DNA from 3 places in the Hydrogenophaga pseudoflava genome. Region 2 is predicted to be linked to each of the others. Evidence: predicted binding sites of a transcription regulator. Region 2 holds the regulator's gene; each other region holds the start of a gene.
What was found. The regulator sigma-54, encoded in region 2, starts transcription at its own class of promoters, with help from an activator protein. The targets are predictions, from matches to a motif close to TGGCANGNAANCTGCTTT.
Positions count from the first base shown of each region.

Region 1: a site for sigma-54 is predicted at 2,985-3,002, ahead of HPF_RS19315 (ammonium transporter). Genes of this name have one in related genera too.
Region 3: a site for sigma-54 is predicted at 2,144-2,161, ahead of nirB (nitrite reductase large subunit NirB). Genes of this name have one in related genera too.

Region 1 covers NZ_CP037867.1:4,019,388-4,024,764, forward strand. The annotation lists gene argH (argininosuccinate lyase) at 1-608, shown strand, start outside; gene HPF_RS19300 (HDOD domain-containing protein) at 715-1,854, shown strand; gene HPF_RS19305 (hemerythrin domain-containing protein) at 1,902-2,411, shown strand; gene HPF_RS19310 (DUF2867 domain-containing protein) at 2,439-2,954, shown strand; gene HPF_RS19315 (ammonium transporter) at 3,083-4,285, shown strand; gene HPF_RS19320 (EmrE family multidrug efflux SMR transporter) at 4,308-4,643, opposite strand; gene HPF_RS19325 (low molecular weight protein tyrosine phosphatase family protein) at 4,736-5,077, shown strand; gene HPF_RS19330 (MFS transporter) at 5,074-5,377, shown strand, end outside.
Region 2 covers NZ_CP037867.1:4,531,060-4,536,436, forward strand. The annotation lists gene HPF_RS21810 (THUMP domain-containing class I SAM-dependent RNA methyltransferase) at 1-1,154, opposite strand, end outside; gene rpoN (RNA polymerase factor sigma-54) at 1,151-2,770, opposite strand; gene lptB (LPS export ABC transporter ATP-binding protein) at 2,783-3,532, opposite strand; gene lptA (lipopolysaccharide transport periplasmic protein LptA) at 3,568-4,167, opposite strand; gene HPF_RS21830 (thiol:disulfide interchange protein DsbA/DsbL) at 4,345-4,983, opposite strand; gene HPF_RS21835 (SPOR domain-containing protein) at 5,054-5,377, opposite strand, start outside.
Region 3 covers NZ_CP037867.1:3,820,997-3,826,373, forward strand. The annotation lists gene HPF_RS18375 (bifunctional protein-serine/threonine kinase/phosphatase) at 1-696, opposite strand, end outside; gene HPF_RS18380 (type IV pili methyl-accepting chemotaxis transducer N-terminal domain-containing protein) at 745-2,040, opposite strand; gene nirB (nitrite reductase large subunit NirB) at 2,400-4,853, shown strand; gene HPF_RS18390 (type IV pili methyl-accepting chemotaxis transducer N-terminal domain-containing protein) at 4,863-5,377, shown strand, end outside.

The DNA of each region.
Region 1 (5,377 bases), 510 kb from region 2:
AGATCGCCGACCGCTTCACCACTGGCTCGTCCATCATGCCGCAGAAGAAGAACCCCGACGTGCCAGAGCTCGCGCGCGGCAAGACCGGCCGCGTGGTCGGTCACCTGATGGGCCTGATCACCCTGATGAAGGGCCAGCCCCTGGCCTACAACAAGGACAACCAGGAAGACAAGGAGCCGCTGTTCGACACGGTCGACACGCTCAAGGACACGCTGCGCATCTTCTGCGAGATGGTGGGTGGTCAGCTGAACCCGGCCACGGGGCAGAAAGAAGGCGGCATCACCGTCAACGCCGCCGCCATGGAGGCCGCCGCCAACAAGGGCTATGCCACCGCGACCGACCTGGCCGACTATCTGGTCAAGAAGGGCCTGCCCTTCCGAGATGCGCACGAAACCGTGGCCCACGCCGTCAAGGCCGCCACCAGCCACAACTGCGACCTGTCCGAACTGCCGCTGGCCGTGCTGCAGGGCTTCAACGCGTCGATCGAAAAAGACGTGTACGAGTGCCTCAGCCTGCGCGGCAGCCTGAACGCCCGCAACACCCTGGGCGGCACCGCGCCTGCCCAAGTCAAGGCGCAGATCGCGCGCCACCGCACCCGCCTCGCCTGACAGCGGTCAGCCGGCCAGTTTCCTCAAGACTGGCGCACAGATGCCGATCTACTGGGGGTGAAAAAGTCCGTGGCCCACGGACACTCATCCCTGAACGGAGGTTGTCTTGTCCCTGCTCATGTACTGGATGGCCGGTGTTCTGGCGCTGGCCCTGGCCTGGTGGTTCTTCCGCCGCCCACCGGTGAAAGCGGCGCCCGCACGACCCATCGCTGCACAGCGCAGCAATGCCCCCGCGCTGCGCGCCGCCGCCCCGACACCCGCGCCCGCCGCCCGTGAAACCACCCTGCCGCCGGCCGAAGCCATGCCGGCGGAACTCGCTGGATTCCGCTGGCTGCGGGAACAGGACATCGACCCCGCACGCCGCGACGCCCTGCTGGCCGCCTTCCGCGGCATCCCGCGCCCCCCGCGTTCGATGCAGAAGCTGCTGTCGCCGGATTTCGTGGCCAAGGCCGGTTCCGCCGAGCTCAGCGAACTGGTGATGGGCGAGCCGCTGATCGCCGCCAAAGTGCTTTCAACGGTGAACTCGCCGATGTACGGGCTGTGCACCCCCGTGACCAACATCGGCCATGCGGTGACCTTCCTGGGCATGAACACCGTGCGCAGCATCTGCCTGCAGTACATGCTGGCCGAGGCCTTCAAGCCCAAGCTGGCCGAGGCGCAGCGCTGCTTCGACGCCATCTGGCAGGCCAGCGCCATCGCCAGCGAACTCTGCGTGCGGCTGGGCAAGGCGCTCAACCTGCCCGATGTGGGCAACCTCTCCACCCAGGTCGTGCTCAGCTTCGTGGGGCAACTGGCGGCCGCATCCCTGATTCCCGCCTCGCGCCTGGAGCCGTGGCACCACCAGAACCGGTTGCAGCGCGCCCACACCGAGCAGGAACTGCTGGGCCTGAACGCCAGCGAAATCGGCAGCCTGCTGATGAAGTCCTGGGAGCTGCCCGAGAGCCTGATCGACGAGGTCTGCGGCGTCGGCCGCCAGCTGGCGACGCCTTTCATGGTCACCGACCGCGCCCGGGCACCGCGGTTTGCGCTGGGCTATCTCTGCGCCCGACTGGGCGAGCACTTTGCGCTGGGAGAGCTCGACAGCCTCGAAGGCTACGACCCGGCGCTGGACATTGCCGCCGACACCCACCACCTGCGCGCCAGCCTGGCCCACCCCGCCCTGGCCCGGCTCGATCAGGCGCTGGCCGCGCCCGAACTGCAGGCCGCGCTGGACCAGATGATGGGCCGCGCCACCGCCGAGGCTTGACCCCGGTCAAGCGCCCGGGCAGTGGTTTGCAGCTACAGTGACGTCCCATGGAAGCGACCACCACCCCCGAAGCCCCCGCCCAGGCCACCACCGGGCTGGACTGGACCCCGCAGCTGCAGACCGGCGACGGCCGCATGGACGACACCCATGAAGAGTTTGTGGAGATGCTCAACCGGCTGCTGGCCACCCCGCAAGACCAGCAACTGCCGCTCTACCTCGAGTTCATCGAGCACACCAAGGAGCACTTCGCCCAGGAAGAGCGCTGGATGGTGGCCACCGGCTTCGCGCCCGACAACTGCCACGCCGGCCACCACGCCACCATCATGGAAACGCTGCACGCCGTGGTGGAGCACTACGAAAAAGACGACAAGGAAATCATCACACGCCTGGCCGAGGCGCTGGTCGAGTGGTTCCCGCAGCACGCCGCCACCATGGACGCCGGCCTGGCGCTGCACATGAAGGACGTGGGCTTCGACTCCCGCACCGAAACCCTGGCCGACCCGAGCCGTGTGCGCCCCGCCACCATGAGCGGCTGCGGCAGCGTCAGCTGCTCCTGACCGCCACCGGGCGGCTACAGTGGGTGGATGAACACACCCACCGCCGTCGCCCCGCCCGCGGGCAGCCGCATCGCCCTGCGCCTGGAAGGCGCCGACTTCCACGATGCCTGGGCCATCGACGCCGCCGACCCCTCGCTCAGCGCCCTCGGCCAGTTCCTGAAATCGGCCCGGGCGACGCCGCGCTGGGTCGATGCCTGCATGACGCTGCGCAACCGCGCGGTGCAACTGGTGGGCCTGAAGAACCTGGGCGAACTCTCCGGCATCCACCCCGCCCGCCCCGACGCCGACTACCGGCCTGGCGAGCGCGTGGGCATCTTCACCCTGTTCGAGAACACGCCCGACGAGGTGCTGCTGGGTGACCGCGACAAGCACCTGGACGTGGTGGTCTCGGTGCATTGCGCCCGCCCAGCCGGACAGCCCGTGCGTGTGACGGTCACCACCGTGGTCCACACCAAGAACCGGCTCGGACGGCTCTACATGCTGCCGGTCAGGCCCATGCACAAGCTGATCGCGCCGTCGGTGCTGCGCGCGATCGGTGCATGACGCACCACGCTTGTCGACAAACCTCTCCATTGGTGCGTTTTTTGCTTTGACATGGTGCGATTCGCCATGCAGATCCTGTTTTGGCGCCAATCACGCACCAAAAAACGCTTTCTGCACGGAGATTCCTCATGGACGCACTCAAACAGGGCGCCGACGCCCTGTTCATCCTGCTCGGCGGGATCATGGTTCTGGCCATGCACGCCGGTTTCGCCTTTCTTGAACTCGGCACGGTCCGGAAAAAGAACCAGGTCAACGCCCTGGTCAAGATCCTGGTCGACTTCTCGGTCTCGACCATCGCCTACTTCGTCGTCGGCTACGGCGTCGCCTACGGCACGCACTTCTTCATCGGCGCCGAAACGCTGGCCCAGAAGAACGGCTACGACCTGGTCAAGTTCTTCTTCCTGCTGACCTTTGCCGCCGCCATCCCCGCCATCATCTCGGGCGGCATTGCCGAACGCGCCAAGTTCTGGCCACAACTGATCGCAACGGCCGTCATCGTCGGATTTTTCTATCCGTTCTTCGAGGGCATCGCCTGGAATGGCCACTTCGGCGTGCAGGCCTGGATCGAGGCCACCACCGGCGCCACCTTCCACGACTTCGCCGGCTCCATCGTGGTGCACGCGGTCGGCGGGTGGATCGCGCTGCCCGCGGTCATCTTCCTGGGCGCCCGCGCCAACCGCTACCGCAAGGACGGCGGCATCTCGGCCCACCCGCCCTCGAACATCCCCTTCCTGGCACTGGGCGCCTGGATCCTCTGCGTGGGCTGGTTCGGCTTCAACGTGATGAGCGCGCAGACGCTGGACAAGATCTCGGGCCTGGTCGCGGTCAACTCGCTGATGGCCATGGTCGGCGGCACGCTGGCCGCGCTGATCGCCGGCAAGAACGACCCCGGCTTCGTGCACAACGGCCCACTGGCCGGTCTGGTGGCTGTGTGCGCCGGCTCGGACCTGATGCACCCGCTGGGCGCACTGGTGGTGGGCGTGGTCGCCGGCCTGCTGTTCGTCACCATGTTCACTCTGACCCAGAACCGCTGGAAGATCGACGACGTGCTCGGCGTCTGGCCGTTGCATGGCCTGTGCGGCACCTGGGGCGGCATCGCCGCCGGCATCTTCGGTCAAAAAGTGCTCGGTGGCCTGGGCGGCGTCAGCTTCGGCGGGCAACTGTTGGGAACCACGATGGGTGTGGCCTGGGCGCTGCTGGGCGGGCTGGTGGTCTACGGCCTGCTGAAAGCGACACTGGGGCTGCGGCTGGACCAGGAAGAAGAGTACGACGGCGCCGACCTGAGCATCCACAAAATCAGCGCCACCCCGGACCGCGAAGTCAGCTGGTGAACCCGGGCCGGGACGGTGGCGCTCAGTGCGCCACCGACTTCGAGAACAGGTTGATCACGAGCACCCCCGCGACGATCAGGCCCATGCCCAGCAGGGCGGGGCCATCCAGCGACTGGCCGAACACCAGCCAGGCGATCAGCGAGATCAGCACGATGCCCACGCCCGACCAGATGGCATAGGCCACGCCGGTCGGCACGCTGCCCAGCGTCTGCGCCAGACAGTAGAACGAAATCGCATAGCCGACCACCGTGGCCACGCTGGGCCACAGGCGGGTGAAGCCTTGGGACGTCTTGAGCAGAGAGGTGGCGATCACCTCGGCCACGATGGCCGCGCCGAGGTAGAGGTAGGCGGTCTTCATAAAGGGAATCTACCCCCGCGGCAAGGGCCCGCGGGGGACCACCATGGCCGTGGCCGCAAGGTCCGCCCGGCACTTGACCTACAGTTGCATGAATGCCTGCCGCCCGCCTCAACGTCCTCTTCGTCTGCAGCCGCAACCAGTGGCGCAGCCCCACGGCTGAGCAGATCTGGCGGCGGCATCCGCAGCTCAATGTGCGCTCCGGCGGCACCAGCCCCAGCGCGCGCCACACGGTCTCGGACGCTGACATCGAGTGGGCCGACGTGGTGATCGTTATGGAGCAGAAACACAAGTCGCGGCTCGTCGCGGACTTCGGTGACCTTCTGGCTGACAAGCTCGTTCACGTGCTCGACATCCCCGACGAGTACAAGTACATGGACCCCGAGCTGGTTGAACTGCTGGAGCAGGCGGTCGGCCACCTTCTGAACATCGAATGACCACACCCCCCAAAGCCACCCCCCGCGAATGGTGGGGTCTGGCCGTGATCGCCCTGCCCTGTCTGGTCTATGCCATGGACCTGACGGTGCTCAACCTCGCGGTGCCGGCGCTCAGCCGCGCACTCGCGCCCAGCGCCTCGCAGCTGCTGTGGATCATCGACATCTACGGCTTTCTGGTTGCCGGCTTCCTCATCACCATGGGCACGCTGGGCGACCGCATGGGGCGGCGGCGCCTGCTGCTGATCGGCGCTGCGTTTTTTGCGGCGGCCTCGGTGCTGGCCGCGTTCGCGCGCACGCCGG
Region 2 (5,377 bases):
CAGTGCGTGGCCAGCTGCGCGAAGAAATCGCTGCCGTCGCTGCCATCGGCCATCTGGGCGCTCTCGCGGCCTAAGCCGGGCTCGGGAGCGGCCTTGGCACCCACGGTGAAGGTGCGGGGCGCACGCGCACCGCGTTCGGCCGCCCGCACCTGGGCGCTCTGCCCTGCCACCCCGGCAGCCGCAATGCGCTCGCCATAGGGCGGGTTCAGCAGCATCACGCCGGGCTTGTCGGTCGGCGGCATGCGCTGCAGCGCGTCACCGCCACGCAGCTCCATCGCGAAGGCCACACCCGCGCGTTCGGCGTTGCGCTGCGCGAAGTCGACCATGCGGAAGGCCACGTCACTGCCGAACACGATGGGCTTGCGCCCGGCCGGCCACTCGCGGCGCTGCTTCGCGGCCTCGTCCTTGAGGGCGTGCCAGACGTGTGGCTGGAACGGCAGCAGCTTCTCGAACGCGAAGCGGCGCTGCAGACCGGGAGCGACCCGCAGCGCGATCTGTGCCGCTTCGATCGCCACCGTGCCGCTGCCGCAGCAGGGGTCGTACAGCGGCACGATGTCGTCCAGCGATTCGGCCTCGGCGCCGTTCCAGCCGGTGGCGGCGATCATGGCCGCGGCCAGCGTTTCCTTCAGCGGCGCGTCGCCTTTGTCCTCGCGCCAGCCGCGCTTGAACAGCGGCTCGCCCGAGGTGTCGATGTAGAGGCTCACCGTGTCGGTGGTCAGGTGGGCGTAGAGCCGCACGTCGGGCCAGGTGGTGTTGACGCTGGGGCGCTCGCCGCGCTTGTCGCGGAAGCGGTCGCAGACCGCGTCCTTGATCTTGAGCGCCGCGAAGTTCAGGCTCTTGAGCGGGCTGTGCTGCGCCGTGACCTCGACCTTGATCGTCTGCTGCGGCGTGAACCAGATTTCCCAGGCGACCTCACTGGCGGCCGCGTACAGGTCGTTCTCGCTGCGGTAGCCGCCGTGCCAGAGTTGCACCAGCACGCGCTGCGCGAGCCGGCAGTGCAGGTTGAGCTTGAGCGCGTCGCGCCAGGACGCCTGCAGCGCCACACCGGCGCGCGACTTCTGCACCGCGGTCTCGCCCGTGATGCGCGTGACTTCGGCGGCGAGGTAGTCCTCCACGCCGGCGGCGCAGGGGAGGAAAAGATTCAATTGGTTCAAAGCGCTTTTCTCAGGTTCGCCGGCGCGATGCGCAGCGCCTCGCGGTATTTCGCGACCGTGCGGCGCGCGCACTCGATGCCCTGCTCCTTGAGCAGGTCCGAGAGCTGGTTGTCGGACAGCGGCTTGGTCGGCTCTTCGGACGCGATGAACTGCTTGAGCAGGGCGCGCACCGCCGTGCTCGACGCATTGCCGCCGGTCTCCGTTCCCAGGCTGGAGCCGAAAAAGTACTTGAGCTCGTAGGTGCCGAACGGCGTGGCCATGTACTTGGCCGTGGTCACGCGGCTGATGGTGGACTCGTGCAAGCCCAGCTCGTCGGCGATCTCGCGCAGCACCAGCGGGCGCTTGGCCAGTTCGCCGTGCATGAAGAAGTTGCGCTGGCGCTCCACGATGGCCGAGGACACGCGCAGGATGGTGTCGAAGCGCTGCTGGATGTTCTTGATGAACCAGCGCGCTTCCTGCAGCCGCTGCTGCATGGCCGCGTGGCCCGCTTCGCCGCCGGCCTCGCGCCGCCCCCGCAGGGCGTTGGCATAGACATCGTGCACGCGCAGGCGCGGCATCACCTCGGCGTTGAGCGAGACCTTGAAACCGCGACCGGCGCGGGTGACGATCACGTCGGGCACCACGACGTTGCGCTCGACGTCGACGAAGCGCCGGCCCGGCTTGGGCTCCAGGCGGGCGATCAGCGCCAGCGCGGCGCGCACGGTCTCGTCGTCGTGCCCGGTGGCCGCACACAGGCGCTTGATGTCGCGCTTGGCCATCAGCTCCAGCGGCTGCTCGCAGATCGCCAGCGCCGCGCGGGCGGCGGGCGTGTTGCGCAGCTCCATGATCTGCAGCCGCAGGCACTCGCCCAGGTCGCGCGCGCCCACGCCCGTGGGCTCCATCTGCTGCAGCCACTGCAGGGCCATGCCCAGGCGCTGCTCAATGGCCTCGACTTCGTCGAAGCGCGGCTCTTCGTCGGCCGGCCGGCCCGCGGTCAGGCGCCAGCAGGCGCGCGCCAGCTCGTGCAGGCTGTCCTCCAGATACCCGTCGTCGTTGAGCGACTCGATCAGGAAAAACAGCGCCGCGCTGTCCTCGTCCGACAGGCGCAGGCAGCGCGCCTGCTCGTGCAGCTGGTCCTGAAGGCTAACCGGCACACGGGCCAGGTCGGCGGCCGTGGCGGTGTCGTCGTCGTCCCCGCCGGAACCGCTGTTGCGCGCGGGTGCATCGCCGCCCCATTCGCTGTCGTCGGGCGCCATCTCGACGGTGCCGTCGCCTTCCCAGCTTTCTTCGACCGGCGCGGCGCCGTCCAGCCGGCTCTCCACGTCGTCGCTGCTGTTGTCCGCGCTGTCGGCCTGGGTGGTGCGGGTGTCCGGCTCGGCGCTGCGCAGCTCGACCACCGGCTGCGCCGCTTCTTCCAGTTGCTCGCCGGCCACCACCGGCGCGTCCGCGGTCTGCACGCCGAAATCTTCGCGATCGGCCACTTCCTCGCCCCGTTCCAGGAACGGGTTCTCGTCGAGCATCTGCTCGACTTCCTGAGCCATCTCCAGCGTGGACAGCTGCAACAGGCGGATCGACTGCTGCAGTTGCGGCGTCAGCGCGAGGTGCTGCGACACCCGCAGCGACAGACCTTGCTTCATCGGCTCATTCCGTCACATGCGGAAGTTCTCGCCCAGGTAGACGCGGCGCACCTCGGCGTTTTCAATGATCTCGGCGGTGGTACCGCTGGCCAGCACATGACCGTCGCTGATGATGTAGGCGTGGTCGCAGATGCCCAGGGTTTCGCGCACGTTGTGGTCGGTGATCAGCACACCGATGCCGCGCGACTTGAGGAAACTGATGATGTGCTGGATCTCCAGCACCGCGATCGGGTCGATGCCGGCGAAGGGCTCGTCCAGCAGGATGAACCGCGGCCGGGTGGCCAGCGCGCGGGCGATCTCCACGCGACGGCGCTCACCGCCCGAGAGGGCGGGCGCGGGCGAATCGCGCAGGTGGTCGACGCGCAGCTCCTTGAGCAGCTCGTCCAGCCGGGCATCGATCTCGCGCGCCGACAACGGCTGGCCGTTCGCGTCCTGCTGCAGCTCCAGCACCGCGCGCACGTTCTGCGCCACCGTGAGCTTGCGGAAGATCGAGGCTTCCTGCGGCAGGTAACCCAGCCCCAGCCGGGCACGGCGGTGGATGGGCAAGGACTCGATGCGGTGACCGTCCAGCAGGATCTCGCCACCGTCGGCCCGCAGCAGGCCGACGATCATGTAGAACGACGTGGTCTTGCCGGCACCGTTGGGGCCCAGCAGTCCCACCACCTCGCCCTTGTCCACCGACAGGGACACGTCCTTGACCACCTTGCGGCTGCCATAGGACTTCTTGAGTCCCCGGACCTCCAGACGGCTGTGCGACGGCATGTCGCCCGACGGACTGGCGCTGGCGACGGTCTCCGTCACTTCTTGGGCTCGGTGATCTTGCCGCTGGGACGCAGCGTGGCCGGATCGGTCGCCGGGGCGGCGGGGCCGTTCTTCTCCTCTTCCGGGATCGGCGTGAGCATGGCGCGCACGCGGCCGGTGGGGTTGGCGGCGGTCTTGCTGGTGTCCCCACCCTTGACCGTGAACACCTCGGTCAGGCTGTTGTAGAGGATCTCGCTGCCCACGCTCTGGTCGTTGAGCAGGGTGCCGCGGTAGCGGCGCAGCACCGCGCGACCGGTGAACAGCACCGTCTGCGCCTTGCTGTCGTATTCGATGCGATCACCCTCGCCCTCGATCCATTCGTCCACGCCTTCCCGCTTCTGGCGGAAGAAACCGGCCTTTTCGGGGGTGCCCAGCAGCAGACCGTACTGATTGCCTTGCGGGTCCTGGCGCACGTCCAGCTTGGCACCGCGCATCAGGATGGTGCCCTTGGTGATCACCACGTTGCCTGTGAACACGCTGGTCTGGCGTGTCTCTTCGTAGCGCAGCGCATCGGCCTCCACGTTCATGGGCTTGTCCTTGTCGGCCTTTTCGGCCTGCGCCAGCAGGGGCAGCATCAGGCCAATGACGGCCAACATCCGGGCGATGGAACGGGGGGTTGGTGCGTGTGGGTGCATGGCGTTTGAGGGCACAGATCTTGCATTCATTGTAGCGGCGCCCAGAGCGTTTCGCCGCTGCGCCGGCACATTGTGCCCGCCATGAAACCAGGAAGCCCGCACAGGGCGGGCTCCGAAGGGAAGAGGGTCAGAAACCGGTCAGCCTTTGCGGGCCTCGGCAATCAGCGAGTCCGCCACCAGCAGGGTGCGCGGCCCTTGTCCGCCCACATAGAACTTGCCGGCGATGCCCAGGGCGGGCGTGCCTTCCACCTGGTAGGCGTCCTGCAGACCAACGGCCTTCTCCGCCAGCTTGGCAGCCTGGCCATTGAAGATGCCCAGAAACTGCTCGCGGTTGACACCCTGTTTTTCGATCCAGGCGGTGATGGCGGGCGCGGTCGTCAGCGGCTGGCGCTCTTCGTGGATCGCCTTGAACACCTTGACGTGCAGCGTGTCCACCAGGTTCAAGGCCTCCAGCGTGAAGTACAGGCGCTGCATCGGCACGAAGTTCTGGTTGAAGGCCACCGGCATGCGGCGCACCGTCACATGGGCCGGTTTGCGCTTGATCCACTCATGAAAGACCGGTTCAAAGTTGTAGCAGTGGATGCAGCTGTACGCGAAGAACTCGACCACCTCGACCTGCCCCGCCGGGCTCTCGGTCGGCGCCGGCTTGGCCAGCCGCTGGAAATCGGTGCCTTCCTTGAAGGCCACGCGCTGGGCCAGGGCCGGCGACAGGGTCAGCCCGCTGGCGGTGGCGGCACCAGCCACCAGGAGGCTGCGCGAAAAATCTCGACGATGCATGGAATCGGACTCCTTGAAATGACCTGAATCAGGCTCCCGGGACAGCGAAAAGTTCCTCGGTACCGTGCAATCAGCGCTGCACCCGCACCAGCGCCGCTTCCACCCCGTTCACCTCCAGCTGTTCGCGCGTGGCCTCGGCCATGGCCTTCTGGCCAAATGGTCCCATGCGGACACGGAACACGGTGCGCCCCGCCTGCTCGCGTTCGGTGATGGTGGCGTCCATGCCCAGCATGGCCAGCCGTGCTTTCTGCGCCTGCGCCTCTTCGGGAGACTTGAATGCCCCCGCCTGCACGAAGTAGGAGAAGGGGTCGGCCCCCTGCGCAGCCGCGGGCTCCGACGCCCCTCCGGCCTTGGCCCTCATGAGGTCGCCCAGCGGATCGCTGTCCGGCTTGGT
Region 3 (5,377 bases), 710 kb from region 2:
GCGCACGGCCAGCGCGGTGGCGTTGTCGGGGCTGCCGCGTTGCAGGGCCGCGGCCACCAGGGCTTCGCACAGGCCCTGGGCGTCGGCGGTGTCCGGTTGTTCGTCGATCAGGGCCTTCAGCCGCGCCTCGTTCAGCACGTTGTGCACGCCATCGGACATGAGCAGGAACAGGTCGCCCACCAGCAGATCACCCTGTGAGTAGTCCACCACCACGCGGTCTTCCACGCCGATGCAGCGCAGCAACTGGTGGCTGAGGTCGGGGTGGTCGGCCACGTGATCGTGCGTGAGCTGGGTCAGCTGGCCGCCGCGCAGCAGGCAGGCGCGCGTGTCGCCCACGTGGGCCAGGGTGTAGCTGTGGCCGCGCAGCACCATGGCCGTGAGCGTGGTCAGGCCCATGGCCGGATGGCGACGCCGGTTGACGCCCGCCAGCCAGGTGTTCTGCGCGCCGATGACGCGGTCCATGGCCACCGTGGTGTCCCAGGTCTCGGGTGTGCCGTAGTAGTCGCGCACCAGGCTGGTCACCGTGGTCTGCGCCGCTTCCCTGCCCAGCCCGCCCGCACTCACGCCGTCGGCGATGGCGACGATGGAACCCATGTCCGCCTGCCCAGGGGGCGGCAGCATGGCGGCGCAGAAGTCCTCGTTGGTGTCCTTGCGGCCGGCCTGGCTGGCGTAGCCGATGTCAATGTCAAAAGCCATGCACCACCTCAAGCAAGAACAGCGCCCAACGTTGGTGCGGCGCAGGGGCTAGCCCATCAGCATCTGCATGCTGCGCTCGTAGTGGGTGGACAGGCTTTCAAACTGGGCCAGCAGACCCTCGCTGGCATGGGCCACGGTCTCCAGCCGCGCCAGCCGGTCGCGTCCCGCCGGACGGTGGCCTTGCGGCGTGGCGGCCAGCATCTGCCGCCAGCCGGTGGTGGCCTGGTCCAGGGCGGTGCGGATGTCGGGCGTGGTCAGCGGCAGGCCGTTGAGGTAGGCCAGTGCGCGCTCGAAATCGTGCTGCACCTCGGTCATGGCGGCGCTGCGGCTGGCGCTGCCCTCTTCCAGATCGAGCAGGTCCATCAGCGCCATCTTGGCGAAACGCTGCGAGAGCATGCGCTGGCGGCCGGCGGCGTTGAGCACCTGCAGCGAGGCCATGGCACCGGCGTGCTGCAGGCTGGCGGTCAGGCGCTCGGCGTCCTGCAGCAGGCGGTCGGCCAGCTCGTCCACCCGGGGCACCTGCGCCGGGGCGGGCTTGCCCTTGAGCGAGGCCTTCAGCGCCTGCCAGGTGGCGCCCAGCAGGCCCAGCAGGTCGCCGAAGCTGGGTTGCGACAGGCCCTTGCCCAGCCAGGCCAGGTTGGCGTCCACCCGCTGGATCGACTCGTCCAGCAGGGCCTGCTGCTGGCGCGACTGCACGTCGGCCAGCCGCAGCAGGTGCAGCTTCACCAGGCGCTGCGAGAACATGCGCAGCTGGCCCGCGCGGTTGACGGCCTCGGCGAAATGGGCCGACTGGATGATCTGTTCCGACACCTGGCCCAGGCGCTGGTTGGTGTGCATGGAGGCGGTGCGCAGGATCTGGAAGGCGTCGTCGTCGGTCAGCGCGCGCGCCCGCATGAGGATGCCCTTGGCGCGCTCGACCAGCTTGCGCTCCTCGAAGCGCTGCGACACGTCGCGCAGCTGTTCCAGCAGCGCCTGTTCGCGCTCGAAACGCGCCTGCGCCAGCTGCACCAGTGGCCGCAGGCGCGCCGCCCCGTACCCGTTCACCACCCAGGCATGCACGCCGGCGCCCGTGGCGCGCTCGATGTGGGCGGCGTCGGCATCGGACGTGAACAGCAGCACTGGCCGGGGCAGCACCTCCGCCAGCGTCTGCGTGGCCTTGAACAGGGCTTCATCGGGGCGCGCGACCTCACCGACCACCAGATCTGGTGCGTGCTGCACGGCGACCTGCACCAGTTTGCTGCAGTCCTCGACGATGGCCAGGACCTGGCATCCCGCGGCGGGCAGGTCGTCCTGCAACGGCAGAAGGGCCCGGGAACCGGGGCGAAGAAGCAGCACGGAAGTCATAAGAATCAAGCACTTGTGATCAGTGAGCGCCCTGCCCGCTGTGGCCGGAACCGGCGCGGCGCCAGGGGTGCGGCAAAGGCCCGCGAATGGGGCGCCGATCATATGGCACACCTCTTGCATTGAACAGGCCAGACGTGACGACGCGTCCCACCCCGACCGCAGCGTCGGGGCCTGCCCACAACGACGTGTGCAGCGACTGAAACGGTGCTGGCCCTGTGCCTGCGCCACCCCGGCAGACCTGCCGGGTTTCGAACATTCCCTACCCCTGAGTTCCGGCCCACCCGCCGCTGTGCGATCGCCCGCGTGCGTCCGCCGGAGCCAGCCACAACCCCCGTGATCTTCAGACAGGAGTCGCCGCAATGAAAAAGATGAAACTCGTGATGGTGGGCAACGGCATGGCCGGTGTGCGCACGCTCGAAGAGCTGCTGAAGATCGCACCCGAGTTCTACGACATCACCGTTTTCGGTGCCGAGCCGCACCCCAACTACAACCGCATCCTGCTCTCGCCCGTGCTGGCGGGCGAACAGACCATCGACGAGATCATCCTCAACGACTGGTCCTGGTACACCGACAACGGCATCACGCTGCACGCGGGCTACAAGGTGACCGAGGTGGACCGCGTCAGGCGCGTGGTGCACTCGGTCGGCCCCAATGGCGAGAAAGTGTCGGCCGAGTACGACCGCCTGATCATGGCGACCGGATCCAACCCCTTCATCCTGCCCATCCCCGGCAAGGACCTGCAGGGCGTGCTGGCCTACCGCGACATCGCCGACACGCAGGCCATGATCGACGCCGCCGCCACCTACAAGCACGCGGTCGTCATCGGCGGCGGTCTGCTGGGCCTGGAAGCGGCCAACGGCCTGATGAAGCGCGGCATGACGGTGAGCGTGGTGCATGTCGCGCCCTGGCTGATGGAGCGCCAGCTGGACGACGTGGCGGGCAAGCTGCTGCAGAAGTCGCTGGAGGAGCGCGGCATGCAGTTCCTGATCGGCGCGCAGACGCAGGAGCTGGTGGGCGGTGACGATGGCCGCGTGAAAGCCATCCGTTTCAAGGACGGCAGCGAGGTGCCGGCCGACCTGGTGGTGATGGCCGTGGGCATCCGCCCCAACACCGCGCTGGCCGAAAGCATGCGCCTGCACGTCAACCGCGGCATCGTGGTCAGCGACACGATGCAGACCGTGACCGACCCGCGCATCTACGCGGTGGGTGAGTGCGCGGCGCACCGCGGCATCGCCTACGGCCTGGTGGCGCCGCTGTTCGAGCAGGGCAAGGTGCTGGCCACGCACCTGGCCGAGTTCGGCATCGGCCGCTACACCGGCTCGCTCACCTCCACCAAGCTCAAGGTCACGGGCATCGACCTGTTCTCCGCCGGCGAGTTCATGGGCGGCGACGGCACGGAAGAGATCGTGATGAGCGACCCCTTCGGCGGCGTCTACAAGAAGCTGGTGATCAAGGACGACAAGCTGGTCGGCGCCTGCCTGTATGGCGACACGGTGGACGGCAGCTGGTACTTCAAGCTGCTGCGCGAAGGCCGCACGGTCGGCGACATCCGGGACAGGCTGATGTTCGGCGAGTCCAACATCGGCGACACCGGCCACCAGGGCCATAACAAGGCCGCGGCCATGGCCGACAGCGACGAGGTCTGCGGCTGCAACGGCGTGACCAAGGGCGCCATCTGCAAGGCCATCAAAGAGAAAGGCCTGTTCACACTGGACGAGGTGAAGAAGCACACCAAGGCCAGCGCCAGCTGCGGCTCCTGCACCGGTCTGGTGGAGCAGATCCTGATGTTCACGGCCGGCGGCGACTACTCGGCCACGCCGAAGAAAAAGGCCATCTGCGGCTGCACCGAGCACAGCCACCAGGACGTGCGCGACGCGATCCGCAACGACAAGCTGCTGACCATCGCCGACACCTTCAACGCCCTGGGCTGGAAGACGCCCAACGGCTGCGCCACCTGCCGACCGGCCATCAACTACTACCTCATCAGCACCTGGCCCAAGCAGGCCAAGGACGATCCGCAGAGCCGCTTCATCAACGAGCGCTCGCACGCCAACATCCAGAAGGACGGCACCTACTCCGTCATTCCGCGCATGTGGGGTGGCGAGACCACGGCCGACGAGCTGCGCCGCATCGCCGACGCGGTGGACAAGTACAAGATCCCGACCGTCAAGGTGACCGGCGGCCAGCGCATCGACCTGCTGGGCGTGAAGAAGGAAGACCTGGTCAACGTCTGGAAAGACATCGGCATGCCCAGTGGCCACGCCTACGCCAAGGCGCTGCGCACGGTGAAAACCTGCGTGGGCAGCGAGTGGTGCCGCATGGGTACGCAGGACTCTACCCAGATGGGCAAGGACCTCGAAAAAGCCATGTGGCGCATGTACGCGCCGCACAAGGTGAAGTTCGCCGTCAGCGGCTGCCCGCGCAACTGCGCCGAAGCCGGCATCAAAGATGTGGGCGTGATCGGTGTCGATTCGGGCTGGGAGATGTACATCGCCGGCAACGGCGGCATCAAGACCGAGGTCGCGCACTTCCTGGTCAAGGTGAAGACGGCCGAGGAGGTCATGGAATACACCGGCGCCTTCTGCGAGCTCTACCGCCAGGAGGGCTGGTACCTGGAGCGCACGGTGCACTACGTCAACCGCGTGGGCCTGGACTACATCAAGAAGCGCATCCTGGACGACGCGGCCGGCCGCAAGGCACTGTGGGAACAGCTGCAGTTCGCGCTCGACGGCGAGCCCGACCCCTGGTTCGACTTCCCAGAAGCGGCCGTGGACACGCGCCAGTTTGAACCCGTCGCCATCGTCAAGGCCTGAGGAGCGCTCATGAAACGACGCGACGTGCTCATCCTGGCAGGCTCCCTGCCCCTGGGTGTGAACGCCCAGGTCAGCGACCTCGCCGATGCGATCAACAAGGCCGGGCGTCAGCGCATGCTCTCGCAGCGCATGGGCAAGGCCTGGCTCGCAATGGTGCACAAGACCGAGGACCGGTCGGCCCAGGCCGTGCTCGACAAGTCGATGGCGCTGTTCGACCGCCAGCTGGTCGAGCTCAAGGCCTACGCGCCGTCGCCCGAGATCCGCGAGACCTACACCACGCTGGAAGCCGCCTGGAGCGACTACAAGACCGCGCTCGTCGGCGCCGCGCCCAGCAAGGCCGGTTCTGCCGCGCTGCTCAAGGCGGACTCCCGTGTGCTGGCACTGGCCCACCAGGGCACGGTGCAGTACGAGGCCGCCATGGGCCAGCCCGTCGGCAAGCTGGTCAACGTCGCGGGCCGCCAGCGAATGCTTTCGCAGCGCATGGCCAAGTTCTACTTCGCAGCCGCGTTGCCGGTGGACGCTTC